DNA from 3 places in the Arthrobacter sp. YA7-1 genome. Region 2 is predicted to be linked to each of the others. Evidence: riboswitches for the same ligand, from Rfam matches in the RefSeq annotation. Region 2 holds a riboswitch; each other region holds the start of a gene.

Region 1 (5,765 bases), 660 kb from region 2:
AGCTATTCGGTGCAGACGGACAACGGCCTGCAAATCACGGTGGGGCTCGTCCGGAAGGCGTGGGGGACGGAGCTGCAGCTGGAAGGCCGCAGCATGCCGCCGCAAGGCACCATGTACCTGTGGGTCAAGGGCCGCGACGGCACGGAGGAAATGGCCTGCGGCTGGACCGCGACGTCCAGCGGGCACATCAAGGTCACGGGCGCGACGCCGGTCCAGCTCGCCGGGATTTCGGGCGTGGAACTGCGCGACGACACCCAGAAGACGGTCGCGGTGATTTCGGTCCCGGGGAGCTAGGGGTTTCCGGGACCTAGGCTGTTGGCAGCGCTACGCGGTCGCTGCTTCGCTGGCGTCAGGATCGGGCAGATCGTTTCGCTCCCAGATGGGCATGTCCAGTCGGTTGAAACTGTAGAGATGGATTCCCGAAACCCCATCCGGCTGCGCCATGAGCTCGGACACCAGGGTTTCCGGTGAGTACTTGTCCGGGCCCAGGAGCTTGCGGGCAAGAGTTCCCTTGTTGCTGAGGAACTTCAGCGACGTCCCGACGCCGATCTGGGTTGCCAAGGCCAGCAGTTTTGTCCGGGGAACTGCTCCGGCCACGCCGGCCCATACGGGAAGCTCGACGCCTTCCCGGCGCAGGAGCGCGGCGTAGTCGAGGATCTTCGGCGCGGAGAAGCACATCTGCGTGACAACATGCGTCGCCAGCTGTTGTTTCGCCAGCAGGGCGTCCAACAAGTCCAGCCCGCTCACGGAGGGGTGTCCCTCGGGGTAACCGGCGATGCCCGCTGTGATGCTGCCGCCGGTGTACTCGGCGATATCCGCCAAGAGCCCAAGGCTCGATCGGTAGGGGCCCGCGCCAAGAGGTCCGTCTCCACCGATGGCGAAGACCTCACTGATCCCGGCGGCCTCGCAATCCCGGAGGATGCCGGAAAGCTGCGCCCGGTTCTCCAACCCACGTGCCGAGAGGTGCGGAATCACGGTGTAGCCAAGGAGGCTGAGCCTGACGGACGCCTCCATGGTCCGCGCGATGCCGTGATGGGGCAGGCAGGTGACGGTGAGTGTTGTGGAAAGCGGTACTGTTGCCTGGACTTTCTCAACGATTCCGTCTGAGGGAATGATTTCAATCCGGGTGGGGAACATGCTGGCTCCTTCCGGATCAGGCCGTCGCGTGGTGTGCGAGGAGGGTGCGGGCTTCCTGGCGGGTGGTGCCGGAGTCTTGGATGCCTTCGGCGATGTGGGCGAGGTGCACGGGGATTTCGCGGCCTTTTTTGCGCATCGCGGTGGCCCAGAGGCGTCCGGCGCGGTAGGAGGAGCGGACCAGGGGGCCGGACATGACGCCGAGGAAGCCGATTTCCTCGGCTTCGGTGGCGAGGTCGACGAATTCCTGGGGTTTGACCCAGCGGTCCACGGGCAGGTGCCGTTCGGAGGGGCGCAGGTACTGGGTGATGGTGATCAGGTCACAGCCCGCGGCGTGCAGGTCGGCCAGGGCTTCGGAGATCTCTTCCCGGGTTTCGCCCATGCCCAGGATCAGGTTGGATTTGGTGACCATGCCGTGGGCCCGACCCTGGGTGATGACGTCCAGGGAGCGGTCGTAGCGGAACGCGGGGCGGATGCGCTTGAAGATCCGGGGCACGGTTTCGACGTTGTGCGCGAAGACTTCCGGGTTCGAGTCGCAGATCGCGCTGATGTGTTCGGGTTTGCCGGAGAAGTCGGGGATGAGCAGCTCGACGCCGGTGCCGGGGTTCAGTTCGTGGATCTTGCGGACGGTTTCGGCGTAGAGCCAGACGCCTTCGTCTGCCAGGTCATCGCGCGCGACGCCGGTCACGGTGGCGTAGCGCAGGTTCATGGCCTGGACGGAGCGGGCGACCTTGGTGGGTTCGAACATGTCCACGGGGGAGGGTTTGCCGGTGTCGATCTGGCAGAAGTCGCAGCGGCGGGTGCATTCGGAGCCGCCGATCAGGAAGGTCGCTTCCTTGTCTTCCCAGCACTCGAAGATGTTCGGGCAGCCGGCTTCCTCGCAGACGGTGTGCAGGCCTTCTTTTTTCACGAGGTTCTTCAGGCCCACGAATTCCGGGCCCATCTGGACCTTGGCCTTGATCCACTCGGGCTTGCGTTCGACCGGGACGGCTTTGTTGCGCTGTTCAACGCGCAGCAGCTTACGGCCTTCAGGTGCCAGGGTCATGAGGAACTCCAAAATTCAGGTGGCGCTCACGCGCCACGATGAGTCGGTTCCTCCCCGCTCTGTATTGGACCTGAGAGTTTCCGCGTCTCCACCTCGTGGCTGGACGCTTGCACCGTCGGTGAGTCCGGTTGCCCGGACTGCTTTCCAGAGTTGCCTTGCCGCGGCGGTACATGGGCCTGAGAGATTCCTGGGGAGGATTTGCTCCTACGGCGCCTGCTGAAAATGTACCGGCAGGACTCTCCCGCCGCAGATCATAAGCACGTGCCGCCTTTCGGTGACACGTCTCACATGGTATCCGGTGCCTGTGCGGTGCGCAAAGAACCCAGGCGCGGTCGTGAAGCTAGATCTTGCGATAGCTGAGGTCGAAGATCATGCGTCCGGCCTCGTGGGCCTTGTTTTCGAAGCTGGTGCGGATGCGGCCATCGAAGCGTGGAGCCCACCCGCCCACGTGGTCCACTCCCTCGTTGGGGCCGGTGTGCTCGGTGCTGACCGGGGCGCGGCCTTCCTTGACAGGTGCCCCGCCCACCATGGATTCGACTCCGGATTCCCACACTTGGGTGAGGGGGCTCTCAGCGCCGGTCCGTTCGCCGTCGTGCACGTTCTCAAACTCGGTGGAGCCGGCGAGGACCTCGCGGACGTGGATGGCGTAGTTGGACCAGTCGGTGGCGATCCGCCACAGGCCGCCCTTCTTGAGGGACCGTGCTGCGAGTTCAGCGAACGCCGGCTGGATGAGGCGGCGCTTGTGGTGCCGGGACTTGTGCCACGGATCCGGGAAAAAGACCCAGAGCTCGCTGACCGAGCCCTCGGGGAGCATGGTGGCCAGGACCTCGGGGGCGTTGGCCTCCACCACGCGTACGTTGCTGAGCCCGCGGCTGTTGATCTTGATCATCGTGTTGGCCAGGCCCGGGGTATAGACCTCCACGGCGAGGAAATCCTTGTCCGGATTTTCCTCGGCCGCATGGCACACAGCGTCGCCGAGGCCCGAACCGATTTCGACGATCAGCGGCGCCCTGCGCCCAAACTCGGCTTCGGCGTCGAACACGTAATCCGGGTGTACCGAAGTGTTGGCAACGTGCCGCGGAACCTGGATGGCCCAGCGGTCCGAGTGCTCCTCCCACGCGGCCTGGCGGCGGCCCTGAAGCCGCGTCCCGCGGCGCACGAAACTGACCGGCCGGCCGCCGTACGTGCCGAAGGAGGCCTGGCTGCCGGGGGTCACGGGGCGCGCAGACTGCGGTGTTTCAGGGGTTTCTGGGGTTTCACTCATCTCCTCCAGAATACCGTTGCGGCACCAAACGCCCGCGGCGGACCCTGGGTGCGCTCCCGTCATGAGGCGCCCCGGTATGAGCATGACTGCCAGAATGGTTTGGTGACCCCCGCTTCAAGCGCCCCCAAGAACACTACGCCGCACCCCGGCGCCCGCGAGATCCTCGTCGACGCCGAGATCGACGAGCTTCCCGAGCCCGAGCCCACGCTGGTCAAGACGCGCGGCGGACTTGTCTTCCTGGGGATCTGCCTGGTGCTCATCGGCCTGAACCTGCGGACGGTTTTTTCGAGTTTTTCGGCAGTCCTTCCGGAAGTCACCGCCGACGCCGGGTTGCCGGGCTGGGCGGTGGTTGTCCTCACTACTGTGCCGGTGACATTGCTGGGTGTCTTCGCGCCGCTGGCGCCGATCCTGGCCCGCAGGTTCGGTGCCGAGAGGGTGTTGCTCGGCGCGATGGTAGTGCTCACAGCGGGACTGCTGATCCGTCCCGTGGATCTCGCCGGCGCCGGGCACTTGCCGGCACTCCTTGCCGGTACCGCGGCGTGCGGCGCCGCGATCGCGCTCTGCAACGTGCTGCTGCCCGGCGTGGTCAAGCGTGATTTCCCGCACCGGCTCGGGCTCATGTGCGGTCTGTATACGACGGCGATTTGCGCGTCAGCAGCGCTTGGCGCCGGTTTCACCTATCCCGTCTTCACGGCGACCGGAAACTGGACCTCGGCGCTGTGGTTCTGGGCGCTGCCCGCCGCCGTCGTACTCTTGCTTTTCCTCCCTCTGGCGATTCGCCAGCATCCCGTCCGCCACAACGCCGCCGACGGCGGTGCGAACGTCTGGCGTTCCGCCGTCGCCTGGCAAGTCACCATCTTCATGGTGTTGCAGGCGATGATGTCCTTCAGCGTGTTCGCCTGGTTGGCGCCGATCCTGCGTGACCGCGGGATCGACGGCGGGACGGCCGGCCTGATCGTGTCCGTGTCGATCGTGCTGCAGATGCTTGGTTCGTTCATCGCTCCGGGGCTCGCAGCCCGGTTCAAGGATCAGCGCGTCATCAACACCGTGGTTGCGCTGATGACCGGCGGCGGCTTCGCCTTGAGCATCTTCGGACCCACGGACCTGATTTGGGTGTGGACCGGACTGCTGGGCCTGGGGCAGGGGAGCCTCACGGCTGTGGCGTTGACCATGATCATGTTGCGGACCCGTGATTCGCATACCGCGGCGCACCTTTCCGGCATGATGCAGGGCGTCGGCTATGGCTTGGGCTCCACGGGAACCTTGATGGTCGGCCAGTTGCACCAAGCGACCGGTGGCTTCTCGGCGGCCGGCATCTTGTTCCTCGTGGTGGGTTCATTGGCTGCTTTCTTCGGTTTCCGTGCAGGACGCAACCGCTACGTCGGCCAACCCAACTGACTCGCAGTTGTTGTCGTTATGAGGGCTCAAAACGACATTACCTGCGAGCCAGTTGGGTTCAAGCGGGGGAGTTTAGTGTGTCAGGTCCTTGCCCTTGGTTTCCGGGATCATGAAGGCGAACGCGATGCCGATGGCCAAAAGGATCACGGCATAGACGTTGAACATGTTGGCCTGGCCGATGCTGCCGAGCCACGTCTGCAGGTACGGGGCCGTCCCGCCGAAGACCGCAACGCAGATGGAATACGGGACGCCGACACCCACGGTGCGGATCTTGGTCGGGAACAGCTCCGCGTACACGGCAGGGACAATCGAGGCGCTGCCGGCGATGAAGAACAACATGACAGACATCGAAACAGCCAGCTGCCACGGGGAGTCTTTGAGGAGCCAGGTCATCGGGAAGTGCAGCAACGCCGCCCCCGCGGAACTCACGATCAGCACGGGCTTGCGGCCGATGCGGTCGGACAGCTTGCCCCAGAACGGCAGCGACGCAATGAAAGCGATGTTGCCGATAACACCGGCCCACAAGGCTGCTCCACGATCCATCTTGAGCGAGCTGGCCGCGTAGCTCGGAGCCACGACGCCCCAGATGTAGTAGACAACGGTGAGGCCAACGGTCAGCCCGATCACCTGCAGGGCCTGCTTGCGGTACTTGACGATCTGCGGCCACATGGGCTCGCGCTTTTCCTTCGGCACCTCGGCTTCGAACGCCTCGGTCTCCTTCATCTTGGCCCGCATGACCAAGGCATAGATTCCCAAGGCACCGCCCACCAGGAACGGCACGCGCCAGCCCCAGGCGTTCATGTCCGCCTTGCTCAGCACCCCGGTCAGGATGGCACCCAGCAGGGTCCCGGCAAGGATGCCGGCGGTGCCGGACGTGTAGATGAGCGTTGCCCAGAAGCCCCGCTTTTCCTTGGGCGCCATTTC
Region 2 (5,765 bases):
GGGGAACTTTTGTTGCGTCGACGGGGCCGATGGGCTGATGCGTTGTCATGCCGGGATCCTTCGGTAGCCTGCTGCCGGGCGGCGACGCTGGCAGCGATGTTGGGAGGTGGGGGTGCTCGCCTTTGAGCGGGAAGTAGGTAATCCAATTCTTAGTGACGTGCATCACGACGTATAGCGGTAGATTGACTACAAATGGCCGAGGCTCTTATACAAATGTCTAAGCACTCTGAAATCGGCCGGAAACCAACGATCTGGGAGCGCATTTTCATGGCGATTACTGTGGCTGAGCTCGTGGCGGAACCTCAGCTTGGACTCACGTTTTTGGCCGGGTCGGCGGGTAGGGACAACCGGATCACCTGGGCACACACCTCCGACCTGCCGAGGCTGTGGGAATGGGTCACCGGCGGCGAACTGATGATGACCAATGGCCTGTCCATCCCCGCCGACCCCCAAGGCCAAGTTGCGCTCGCCGAGGCGCTCGTCGATGCAGGTGCCAGTGCCCTTGCCATCGGGGAAAAGATGCATGCTCCGGAGCTGCTGCCGGAGTTCCTGGCGGCCTGCGAGCAGTTGCCGCTGCCGCTGCCGCTGATTAGCATTCCGTATCCATTGCCCTTCATCGCTATCGCGCGAACCGTGGCTGAAGCTTCCCTTTTGGAGGAATCGCGACGCCTGCGTCAGACCGCACGGGTGTATGACTTGCTTCGTACGGCGGGAACAATTGAGGACCACTGGCAAGGCCTTCTCCAAGGACTCGCGGCTGAGCTCAATGCGGAGCTTTTCGTCGTGGACCGGCGATGCCTCCATCCCTGGCACCCGGATGGTGAGCCGTTGCCGGACTTCCTGCAAGCGGAATTGGCCCCCCTGACGGGACATATACCCATGACCGGAAAGAAGTTCCAATGGCATCGGCTTCGGGACCGGCACGTGTTGATGATGGACATCCCCACCCACGCCAATGCGGTGCTGGTGGTGCTGCCGAAAAGCGATCCGCACCCTGACGCCGTCGTGCTTCTGCATGCGGCGACGGTGCTGGGACTGGAACTCTCGCGAACGGCCCTGTCCCTGGAAGGGCGGCACCGCCTAGCAGGCGAATTCCTCCTGCAGGCGTTCGATGGGCGCCTCGGGATCGCGGAACTGGAGATCAGGCTCAGCGATTTTGAGATTTCCGCGCAGAATTTCGTCGTGGTTTCGATAGGGGCCGACGACGGCGAGCGGCTGGCGAACATTCACGTGGAACTGTGGCGCCACGGACTTCAGGCCGCTTGCCTGCGGCGTCTCAACACCCTTCATGTAGCGGCAACCGCGGGGGTGACGGATGACGTTTTGATCCACTGCGCGGGGCCCGGGGTCCGGATTGGCATCAGCTCGCCTACGTCTGCCGGGGGCGTCCAACGCGCACTCCAGGAATCGCTGTGGGCGCTCGGTTCAGCGAAAGGCAATGCAGTAAGTCTGACCCGTTACGCCGAGGGGCCCTCCTGGCTGGGGCTCACGAGTTTCGAGGAGGGAACGGCGTTGGTACAGCGGCTGCTCGGCCCGATCTTCACGTATGAACAGAGCCAGGAAGGCGATCTCATCGTGACTTTGAAGACCTACTTGGACACTCAGAGGTCATGGCAAAAGACTGCCGCGGCGCTCTTCGCCCATCGCCAAACCATCATCTACCGCATCCGGAAAATCAGCGAGTTGACGGGGCTCGACATGACCGAAACCTCCACGTTGGCCCAGCTTTGGTTTGCGCTCCAGATCCATGAGGCCATGCACAAGTAAACCCGCTGCCGATAGCAATGTCCGCAAGCAGATGTTGCCCCGGCACTGACGTTGTGTGTATGGTGTGAGCCAAATCACCCCAAATCTGAATATGCCTTTCGAACCGTGGCGGGAGAGTCCTCCCAGTCCTGAACCGGGCAGGCGCCGTAGGAGCAAATCCTCCCCAGGAATCTCTCAGGCCCCCGTACCGCTGCGGCGAGGCGACTCTGGAAAGCAGCCAGGCTTCGGTCCGGCTCACCGACGGTGCAAGCGGAACACAACGCGACAATGCGTTCTGCGGAATCTCTCAGGTCCGATACAGAGCGGGGAGGAACCCAATTAGCCGCGGACCGCCTCGCCGCGATCGACATCCCTGAAGTTCCTGCTTGCCGCGGGCGCCGTCGGGGGGCTCTACAAGGAGCAGGCCTCGATCTCCGGCGCCGAAGTGGGCTGCCAGGGCGAGGTCGGCTCCGCTTCCTCGATGGCCGCCGCCGGCTTGGCCGAAGTCATGGGCGGCTCCCCGGGACAGGTGAAGAACGTTGCCGAGATCGCAATGGAACACAACCTGGGCCTCACCCAACGCGCTGCGCTTCCTCACACCCGAACAGGGGGAAGGGCTCGACGGGCCGAAAGGGGCAGAACCACCGGAGCCCGTCTCAATCCGGGACCGATGTCAGTGCCAGGTTAGTGATTTCGCAACCCCAGCAACAACGAAGACCCTCCTGCCCAACGTTTCCGCAGGTGGGAGGGCCTTCACTGTGGAGCTAAGGGGATTCGAACCCCTGACCTCTTCGATGCGAACGAAGCGCTCTACCAACTGAGCTATAGCCCCTGGTCAACTGTGCATTGCCAGTGTCCCTAGGCTACAAACTTTCTTCGCGCTTCGCCAACCAGGCCTCGAACGTGTCTGTCCCGGTCCGCTGGCTTGGGACCAGATTCAGCCCCTTCCGAAGATATCTGCCCATCTCCCCCGGCAACGGCACCTCCACGAGAAGCCCGGCACGTCCCGATGCCTTGCGCCAGATCTCAGCGAGCTCACGCATGGACCAGATGTCCGGTCCGCCGATGGTTCGCGTCCGGTGCCGCTCTTCTGAAGGCTCCCGCAACGCCTCGGCAAGCAACTCGGACGCCACATTCGTCGGCGAAATCGTTTGAAAGCGCGCGCCCTTGAAGACCGGGATGAGGCGGACTTTCGAGCCCGCCTGGAAAACCGCCGTCACGAGGCTGTGGAATTGGGTGGCCCGCACAACAACCGTCTCCAGCGACGAGAGTGCGTAGACCCGCTCCTTGTCTGCTTTGGAGACATAAAACGCCGCGCTGGTCTGGTCGCAATTGATGATCGAGAGGAGAACGGCCTTACGGACTCCGGCAACGGTGGCCGCGGCGAGCAGGCGCGCGCCGCCGTCGGCGAATTTCCTCCGCGCTTTTCCGAATTGCCCTTCCAAGCAATCGATCACCACATCGGCCCCCTGCAGGGCTTCGGCCAGCCCGGCACCTGTGGTGACGTCAGCCTGAAAGTAGCGCGCGCCGTCGCGATGGACTGGTGACGCGCCCGACGGCGGGCGGCGGCTCAGCACCGTCACGTCGAGCCCGGCGTCGAGCGCCAAACGGACGACTTTACGGCCCACTTGTCCCGTGCCACCTGCCACGCAGACGGTAGTCACTGGAGGTTATGCCCGGCGGCGCTGCAAGACGTCGTCGAGGTTGCTGAGGCCACTCTGGGGCTTGCCGTGCTGCGCCTGGACCGACGCGCCCACGGACGGTGCGCTGGCTGGCTTCAACGTCGGCTTGCCGAGAGGCTTGGGAGCCTCAGGCAGGTCGAGGGGCTCGGGGGCGGGCCGCGGCGCCTTGGCGGCATCGACGTATGTTGGTTTGGGGACGTCCACGGGCTGCCATTCAGCTTCCTTGGATTCCGCTGTAAACCGGACTGTGTTGTCGCCGGCGGCGACAGCAACATTGAGGGCGGCTTGACGAAGTTCGACGGCGGTCAGTCGCGTCGCTTCACGGGCGTGGGCTTCGGCGTCGAAAATCTTGGTCGCCGGACGGTCCGTTGCAGGAGCGCTTGCGCGGGGACTCTCGGCTGGAGGGGCCATCGCGTTCCGGAAGGCCTTGTTTATCTTCGCCCTGCGGTCCCGGATGGCCAGTCGGCGAAGCAGGAAGACGGTCGCGACCACGCCCACTATGCATCCCAGCGGCAGCCACGCGGAAACGAGGCCAAGAATGCGGAGGACGCCGGAAACGGCAGCCGCGAGCAGGAGGAGAACGGCGGCAAGGGCAAGGGCACAGCGCCCGTATCTGACTTTGAAGACCGCTGTTTCCGATGCAGCATCACGCCGTTCGCCGGCGCCGGCCGATACCTCGGGCAATGCGGTTGCGGTGCTCTGCATGGTTTCCATTGCTTTCTCCTGCCGAGGGGTGATTGACAGAACCACCCCGGCTTGCAGTTCATGAGCGTCTTCGTCAATAACATCTGTTGGGAAGTCACCGGCCATCTGGATGTGCTGGCGACGATTCCGGAGTATGTATGGCGCAACCCAAACGATCCACAGCGCGACAGCAATGACCAATATCACCGAGCTGCTGAGAGGGAAGTCCACAATCAAAACCGTAGAAGCAAATAGCCGGAGGCCACCGCATTGCCATCGGTGTGTCGTCGGAGAGTCGGCAAATCAATGGACTTATGACCCTTATTCGCCGAAAGCGGCTAGTTGGCTCCGTGCCGAAGCCAAGCGGCCAGCAAGCCTCCGGGGACCTCTTCCGAGGTCAACGCAAAGCTTCGATGGTCAGCCCATTCTCCGTTGATGTGAAGGAAACGCTCGCGGCGCCCTTCGTCGCGGAATCCCAACTTCTCGACAACTCGCAGGCTCGGCCCGTTCTCCGGCCTGATGTTGATCTCCATCCGGTGCAAGCCAAGGGCTTTGAAGCAATGGTCGGTGGCCATGGCAACCGCAGTGGGAGCTATTCCGCGGCCGGCCCGGGCCTGGTCCACCCAGTAGCCAAGCGTGGCCGTCATCGCCGATCCCCACATGATCGAAGAGACCGTCAACTGCCCTACGATCCTAGGCTCCTGGAATCCAGGAATACGCTCCGTGATCACAAAGGGGAGCGCACTCGCTTGCCGGGCCTGGGCGTTGAGGGAAGCCACCATCTGCCGGTAGTTGGGAAGGCGACCACCCGGGGCCGGGTTGGAGGCTTCCCAAGGCGCCAGCCAATCACTGTTGCGTGAGCGGACCTCGGTCCATTCCTTCTTGTCCCGGTAGTGAATGGGACGCAACATGAGGTCGCCGCATTCGAGCGTCACCGGCCATATGGCCGACCCCCACACGAGGACCTACTTGCTGAGGCCGGCGGCAAAGCCCGGCAGCCACTCCCGCAGTCCAGGCCCGAGGTCTTCGCTGTCGCATGCGAGCTGGACGCAGGCTTTGAGGTAGCTGAGCTTGTCTCCGGTGTCGTAGCGACGGCCGCGGAAGACGACTCCGTAGACGCCGCTGCCTTCACCCTCGCCGGCAGCCAGGACCTGAAGGGCGTCCGTCAGTTGGATCTCTCCCCCACGGCCCGGTTCGGTCTTCTCGAGAACGTCGAACACCGAGGGGTGGAGTACGTACCGGCCGATCACGGCCAGGTTGGACGGAGCTTCGTCGGCAGCAGGCTTTTCGACAAGTTGCTTGATGCGAACGTAGCCGTCCTCACCGATGTCCTCGATGTCCGCGCAGCCGTAGGCGCTGATCTGGGAGGGCTCGACTTCGATGAGGGCCACAACGGATCCACCGGTTTTGTGCTGGACCTCGATCATGTCGCTGAGGAGCGTGTCCCGGGCGTCGATGAGGTCGTCGCCGAGAAGAACCGCGAAAGGTTCGTACCCGACGTGTTGCTTTGCACGCAACACTGCGTGTCCCAGCCCCTTGGGGTCGCCCTGGCGGACGTAGTGAATATCGCCGAGGTTGCTCGTGGCCTGCACCGAGTCCAGCTTGGTGATGTCTCCCTTGGCCTCCAGCGTCGCTTCCAAAGCCGGTACCCGG
Region 3 (5,765 bases), 1.9 Mb from region 2:
CCTGGCCGATGAGCGCCTGAAGTACCTTCGGGCCGCCGTCGAGGCCTTGCCGGAGAAGATGCGGTACGTCGTCGAGGAGATCTACTTCGCGGGGCGGACCGTGAAGGAACTCGCCGAGGAACTCGGCTCCACCCACGCCGCGGTCTCCCAGCAGCGCGCGGAGGGCATCCGGCTCATGCGCGACGGGCTGTCCGCGCATTACGCGGACGATCCCGGGCAATCCTTCGAGCCCCAATCGCGCATTACCGCCCGACGCCGGCACGACTACCTCTCGACCCTCGCCACCGCCACCCTGGGCGGAATCACCCGCAGCTTCAGCGCTCCGGATGCAGCCTTGAACCAGGCAGTCTAGACTCCGCCTACTTGGCGGTCGGCACGCGGCGGAGCACGACGGCGGAGAGGACTGCCGCCCCCGCCATCAGAACCAGCCCGATCGCTGCCGTGATGTGGACCCCCGATTCAAAGGCCGCACGCGCCGCGGTGCTCAGGGAGTCGCCCAATGGCTGGGGCAGGGTAGATGCGGTGTCCATGGCGCCGGCGAGCGTCTCCCGCGAGCGTTCTGCGGCGTGGGCCGACAGTTCGACCGGAAGCAGCAAATGGTGTTGGTAGGAGGCTGTCAGGATGGAGCCGAGCACGGCTGTGCCCAGCAGTGATCCGAGTTCGTAGCCCGTTTCCGAGATCGCCGATGCCGCGCCTGCCTTGTCGGCAGGAACCGCGCCGAGGATCAGGTCGTTGGAGATGGTCTCCGCCGAGCCAACCCCGATGGCCAGCAGCAGGAGCGCCGTCAAAAGGTACCCCGGCCCCTGGCTGTGGTTTCCCAGGGCGGCCACGAGGTATCCCACCGCGCTCAGCGCCAATCCCGATGCCACCACCAGGCCAGGGCGGATCCGCTTGAGCAAGGGGACCACCACCAGTCCTGCCACAATCGTGGCAAGTAGGGCGGGAACCATCGCGATCCCTGCCTGCATGGGGGATTGGCCCTCCACCAGTTGCAAGTGCTGGGCGAAGAAGTAGATGAATCCCGTCATGGAGAACAGGGACAGGACGTTGGCCGTAATGGCCGTGCTGAAGACCTTGTTCCGGAAAAGCTGAACGTCCAACATGGGCGATGCCAACGAGCCCTGCCTCCGGACGAAGACAATTCCCATAGCCAGGCCGAACACCATGAAGGCCGCGGGACCCGGGCCGAACCCGTGCACGGCGGCCTCCTTGATGCCGTAAACCATCGGGGCCATGGTCAGGATGGACAGCACCACGCTGGGAACGTCGGGCTTGCCCGGGTTGCGGTCCTTCGACTCGGGAATCAAGGACGGACCGAACGCGAGCAGGGGAAGCAACAGCGGCACGGCGACCAGGAACACGGTTCCCCACCAGAAATGCTCCACGAGCCAACCGCCAAAGATCGGACCGAGCGCGGCTCCGCCGGAGAATCCCGCGGCCCACACGGCAACCGCGAGCCGGCGGCGGTTCGGGTCCGGGAAGATGTTGCGGATCAACGACAGTGTGGACGGCATGAGCATGGCTCCGAAGATGCCCATGCTGGCACGTCCTGCAATGAGCCATTCAACCGATGGGGCGAAGGCCGTGGCCGCGGAAACGGCCGCGAAGCCCGTGCTGCCGATCAGCAGCAAGCGACGGCGGCCGATCCGGTCACCCAGGTTTCCCATGGACACCAACAGTGCCGCGAGCACCAACGGATAGGCATCCACCACCCATAGCAGCTGCACGCCACCGACTTCCAGCGACCGGGCGATTTGCGGCAGGGCAAATGTCAGCGCCGTATTGTCCACAGCCACCAGCAGCACGGGGAACATCAGGAGTGCCAGGGCAGCCCAGTCGCGCCACGGGGCGATGTGGATCGAAGGGGTACGGGGGTGCTGGGTTGAGGACGGGGTGAACATGAATATAACTGTACCGTCTGGACGGTATAGTTTCAATTTGCCGCATCGAACTGCCGCATCGAACTAAGGGATGATGGACACCATGCCGCGAAAACCTATTGCCCGGGACGCTGTCCTGGATGCTTTTGAAGCCCTGCTGATCGAGGTGGGGGAGCGGGCTGCCACCCTGGACGCCGTCGCCAAGCGCGCAGGCGTCTCCAAGGGCGGTTTGCTCTACCATTTCCCCAACAAGGAAGCCATGATCAGCTCCTTGCTCGAGCGCATGGACGGGCTGGCCGCGCTGGACATCGAGGCGATGAAGGCAGCTCCGGAAGGTGCTGCCGCGTTCTTCATCAAGTCCTCGCTCTGGGCCGACACGCCCTTGGACCGCGTGTTTGTGGCAGCCACGCGCCTCGCGGAAGTAGCCCATGAAGAAACCCGCAGGCGCTTCGCGGGAATCCAGCAACAATGGCTCGATGTGCTGGCCGAGGAAGTCGGGCCTGAAATGGCCAAAGCCGTCCGGTATATGGGCGATGGACTCTACTTCAACGCAATGCTCGAAGGCGGCGCCGGTGATACGGAAGTCAAGGCCAGCGCGAGGAGCGCCGACGTCGGTGCGCTGCTGGCCGCCGTCGAACGCCTCCGTACCTGAGTGGCCACCCAACTGACTCGCATTAGGTGTCGTTTTGAGGCTCCAAAACGACAACAAGTGCCAGTCAGTTGGGAAAGTCGGGCTGCTAGGTAACCCTATTTGCGGACGCGGGCAGTCCATAGGACAATTGGTAGTTGTGGCAGCCGTCACCGGCAACCACAGTCGATTCACACAATTGAATACGCCTTTGATCTGCGGCGGGAGAGTCCTGCAGGCATGTGATGCAGGCGCCGTAGGAGCAAATCCTCCCCAGGAATCTCTCAGGCCCACGCACCGCCGCGGCAAGGCAACTCTGGAAAGCAGCACGCTGACGCGCGCTCACCGACGGTGCAAGCGGACAGTGCCATAAGCACGTTTCGCGGAAACTCTCAGGTCCAATACAGAGCGGGGAGGAATCCGATTAGCTGTGGCGTACCTTGCGCCGCCTTATAAATGGAGTTCCTTCGTGACGGTTAGTTCAACCTCCACCGCGTTCGTTGACCGGCATATCGGCGCCCGCCGCCAGGCCGACATTGACATCATGCTCAAGTCTGTTGGTTACGACAGTGTCGATTCGCTTGTGGACACCGCGGTTCCCAAAGACATCCGCCAGGACGTCGCGCTGACGCTCCAGGACGCCCTGAGCGAGGTCGAGGTCCTGGCTGAGCTGCGCAGGCTGGCTTCCAAGAACAAGACGGCCGTGCAGATGATCGGCCAGGGCTATTACGACACGGTCACTCCGCCGGTGATCCGCCGCAACATCCTCGAATCCCCGGCCTGGTACACGGCGTACACCCCGTACCAGCCGGAGATTTCCCAGGGCCGCCTCGAGGCGCTGCTGAATTTCCAGACCATGGTCCAGGATCTGGTGGGCCTGCCCATCGCCAACGCTTCCCTCCTTGATGAAGCCACGGCCGTGGCCGAGGCGGTCCTGATGATGCGCCGGGCGAACAAGAACAAGACGGCCCACGACGGCAAGACGGTGCTGGATGCCGACTGCCTCCCGCAGACCATCGCCATCGTGAAGGGCCGCGCCGAGGCGCTGGGCTTCGAGGTGGAGATCGCTGACCTGTCCCAGGGCCTGCCCGAGGGCGAGATCAACGGCATCGTGCTGCAGCAGCCGGGCGCTTCCGGCCGGGTGTTCGACCACTCGGGCGTGATCGCCGCCGCCAAGGAACGCGGCGCCCTGGTCACGGTTGCTGCGGACCTGCTGGCCCTGACCTTGATCACGCCTCCGGGCGAGCAGGGCGCCGACATCGCCGTCGGCTCCACCCAGCGCTTCGGCGTGCCGTTGTTCTTCGGCGGCCCGCACGCCGCGTACATGGCCGTCCAGAAGGGCCTGGAGCGCTCGATGCCGGGCCGCTTGGTGGGCGTTTCCAAGGACGACGCCGGCACTCCCGCCTACCGCCTGGCGCTGCAGACCCGTGAGCAGCACATCCGCCGCGAGAAGGCCACGTCCAACATCTGCACCGCGCAGGCACTGCTGGCCATCGTCTCCTCGATGTACGCCGTGTACCACGGCCCCGAGGGCCTGAAGGCGATCGCCGAGACCGCCCACCACCACGCCCGCACCCTGGCTGCTTCCTTGAAGGCCGCGGGCCTTGAGGTCCTGCACGGCAGCTTCTTCGACACCGTCACCGTCCGCGTCCCGGGCAAGGCTGCCGGGATCGTCGCAGCCGCGGAGGCCAAGGGCATCAACCTGCGCGGCATCGACGCCGACACTGTGGGCGTCTCGGTTGACGAGACCACAACGACGGCGGTTGTCGGCGGTGTCCTTGATGCGTTTGGTGCTTCACTCACCGAAGCCAATGAGGGCTTCGTCCTGGAGGCCGCGGTCGAGCGGTCTTCGGACTACCTGCAGCACCCGGTGTTCAACACGCACCGTTCCGAAACCCAGTTGCTGCGCTACATCCGCAAGCTCTCGGACCGGGACCTGGCGCTGGACCGCACCATGATCCCGCTGGGTTCGTGCACGATGAAGCTGAACGCCACTGCCGAGATGGAAGCGATCTCCTGGCCTGAATTCGCCTCGATCCACCCCTTCGCCCCGGATTCCCAGACCACGGGCTGGCGTGAACTCATCACGGACCTGGAATCCCAGCTGAGCGAGATCACCGGGTACGACCAGGTCTCCATCCAGCCCAACGCCGGTTCCCAGGGCGAGCTCGCTGGCCTGCTGGCGATCCGCGGCTACCACCACTCCCGCGGCGAGGCCCAGCGCAACGTCTGCCTCATCCCGGCCTCGGCCCACGGCACCAACGCAGCCTCGGCCGTGCTGGCCGGCATGAAGGTGGTGGTGGTGGCCACCGCTGCCGATGGCACCATCGACCACGCGGACCTGCAAGCCAAGATCGACGCCAACAAGGACGTCCTCTCGGCCATCATGATCACCTACCCCTCCACGCACGGCGTGTACGACGCGGACGTGCGCGAGGTCTGCGACTCCGTGCACGCAGCCGGCGGCCAGGTGTACATCGACGGCGCCAACCTCAACGCCCTGGTCGGCCTGGCCCAGCCGGGCAAGTTCGGCGGCGACGTGTCCCACCTGAACCTGCACAAGACCTTCTGCATCCCGCACGGCGGCGGAGGACCCGGCGTGGGCCCGGTCGCGGCCAAGGCGCACCTGGCCCCCTTCATGCCCGGCAATGCCGCGGCCTGGACCGAAGGCAACGACGTGCCCATCTCGGCTTCACGCTTCGGCTCCGCCGGCGTCCTGCCGATTTCCTGGGCCTACGTGAAGCTCATGGGCGGCGAAGGCCTCACCGAGGCCACGAAGTCCGCGCTGCTTGCCGCGAACTACATCGCCTCCCGCCTGAACGAGTACTTCCCCGTCCTCTACACCGGCGAAGGCGGACTCGTGGCCCACGAGTGCATCCTGGACCTGCGCGAACTGACCGCCAAGACCGGCGTCACCGCCGAGGACGTGGCCAAGCGCCTCATCGACTACGGTTTCCACGCACCCACCCTGGCGTTCCCGGTCGCGGGCACGCTGATGGTGGAGCCCACCGAATCCGAGGACCTCGGGGAGATCGACCGCTTCATCGAAGCCATGATCACCATCCGCAAGGAAATCGACCAGGTCGCCCACGGCGACTTCACGGTGGAGAGTAGCCCGCTGCGCCACGCACCGCACACGGCGGCCGCCGTCGTCTCCTCCGACTGGAACCGCGAGTACTCCCGCGAGCAGGCCGTCTTCCCGGTCCATCACCTCAAGCAGGACAAGTACTTCCCGCCCGTTGGCCGCATCGACGGCG

What was found. A riboswitch is a leader RNA that binds a small molecule or an ion and turns the genes downstream of it on or off. The one in region 2 is predicted to bind glycine.
Region 1: it holds a riboswitch for glycine, as region 2 does, so the genes downstream of both, lipA (lipoyl synthase) here and OIT41_RS14885 (L-serine ammonia-lyase, iron-sulfur-dependent, subunit alpha) in region 2, are expected to answer to the same signal.
Region 3: it holds a riboswitch for glycine, as region 2 does, so the genes downstream of both, gcvP (aminomethyl-transferring glycine dehydrogenase) here and OIT41_RS14885 (L-serine ammonia-lyase, iron-sulfur-dependent, subunit alpha) in region 2, are expected to answer to the same signal.

The regions. Positions count from the first base shown of each region.
Region 1 is NZ_CP110114.1:3,837,510-3,843,274, reverse strand. It holds gene OIT41_RS17945 (zf-HC2 domain-containing protein) at 1-294, shown strand, start outside; gene OIT41_RS17940 (methylenetetrahydrofolate reductase) at 325-1,137, opposite strand; gene lipA (lipoyl synthase) at 1,154-2,179, opposite strand; glycine riboswitch at 2,334-2,433, opposite strand; gene trmB (tRNA (guanosine(46)-N7)-methyltransferase TrmB) at 2,520-3,443, opposite strand; gene OIT41_RS17925 (MFS transporter) at 3,546-4,841, shown strand; gene OIT41_RS17920 (MFS transporter) at 4,914-5,765, opposite strand, start outside.
Region 2 is NZ_CP110114.1:3,180,437-3,186,201, forward strand. It holds gene speB (agmatinase) at 1-49, opposite strand, end outside; gene OIT41_RS14880 (PucR family transcriptional regulator) at 268-1,767, shown strand; glycine riboswitch at 1,867-1,967, shown strand; partial or broken gene OIT41_RS14885 (L-serine ammonia-lyase, iron-sulfur-dependent, subunit alpha) at 2,120-2,323, shown strand; tRNA gene OIT41_RS14890 (tRNA-Ala) at 2,506-2,578, opposite strand; gene OIT41_RS14895 (SDR family oxidoreductase) at 2,610-3,353, opposite strand; gene OIT41_RS14900 (hypothetical protein) at 3,417-4,142, opposite strand; gene OIT41_RS14905 (GNAT family N-acetyltransferase) at 4,451-5,023, opposite strand; gene galU (UTP--glucose-1-phosphate uridylyltransferase GalU) at 5,078-5,765, opposite strand, start outside.
Region 3 is NZ_CP110114.1:845,387-851,151, forward strand. It holds gene OIT41_RS04040 (sigma-70 family RNA polymerase sigma factor) at 1-352, shown strand, start outside; gene OIT41_RS04045 (MFS transporter) at 360-1,901, opposite strand; gene OIT41_RS04050 (TetR/AcrR family transcriptional regulator) at 1,984-2,532, shown strand; glycine riboswitch at 2,721-2,818, shown strand; gene gcvP (aminomethyl-transferring glycine dehydrogenase) at 2,978-5,765, shown strand, end outside.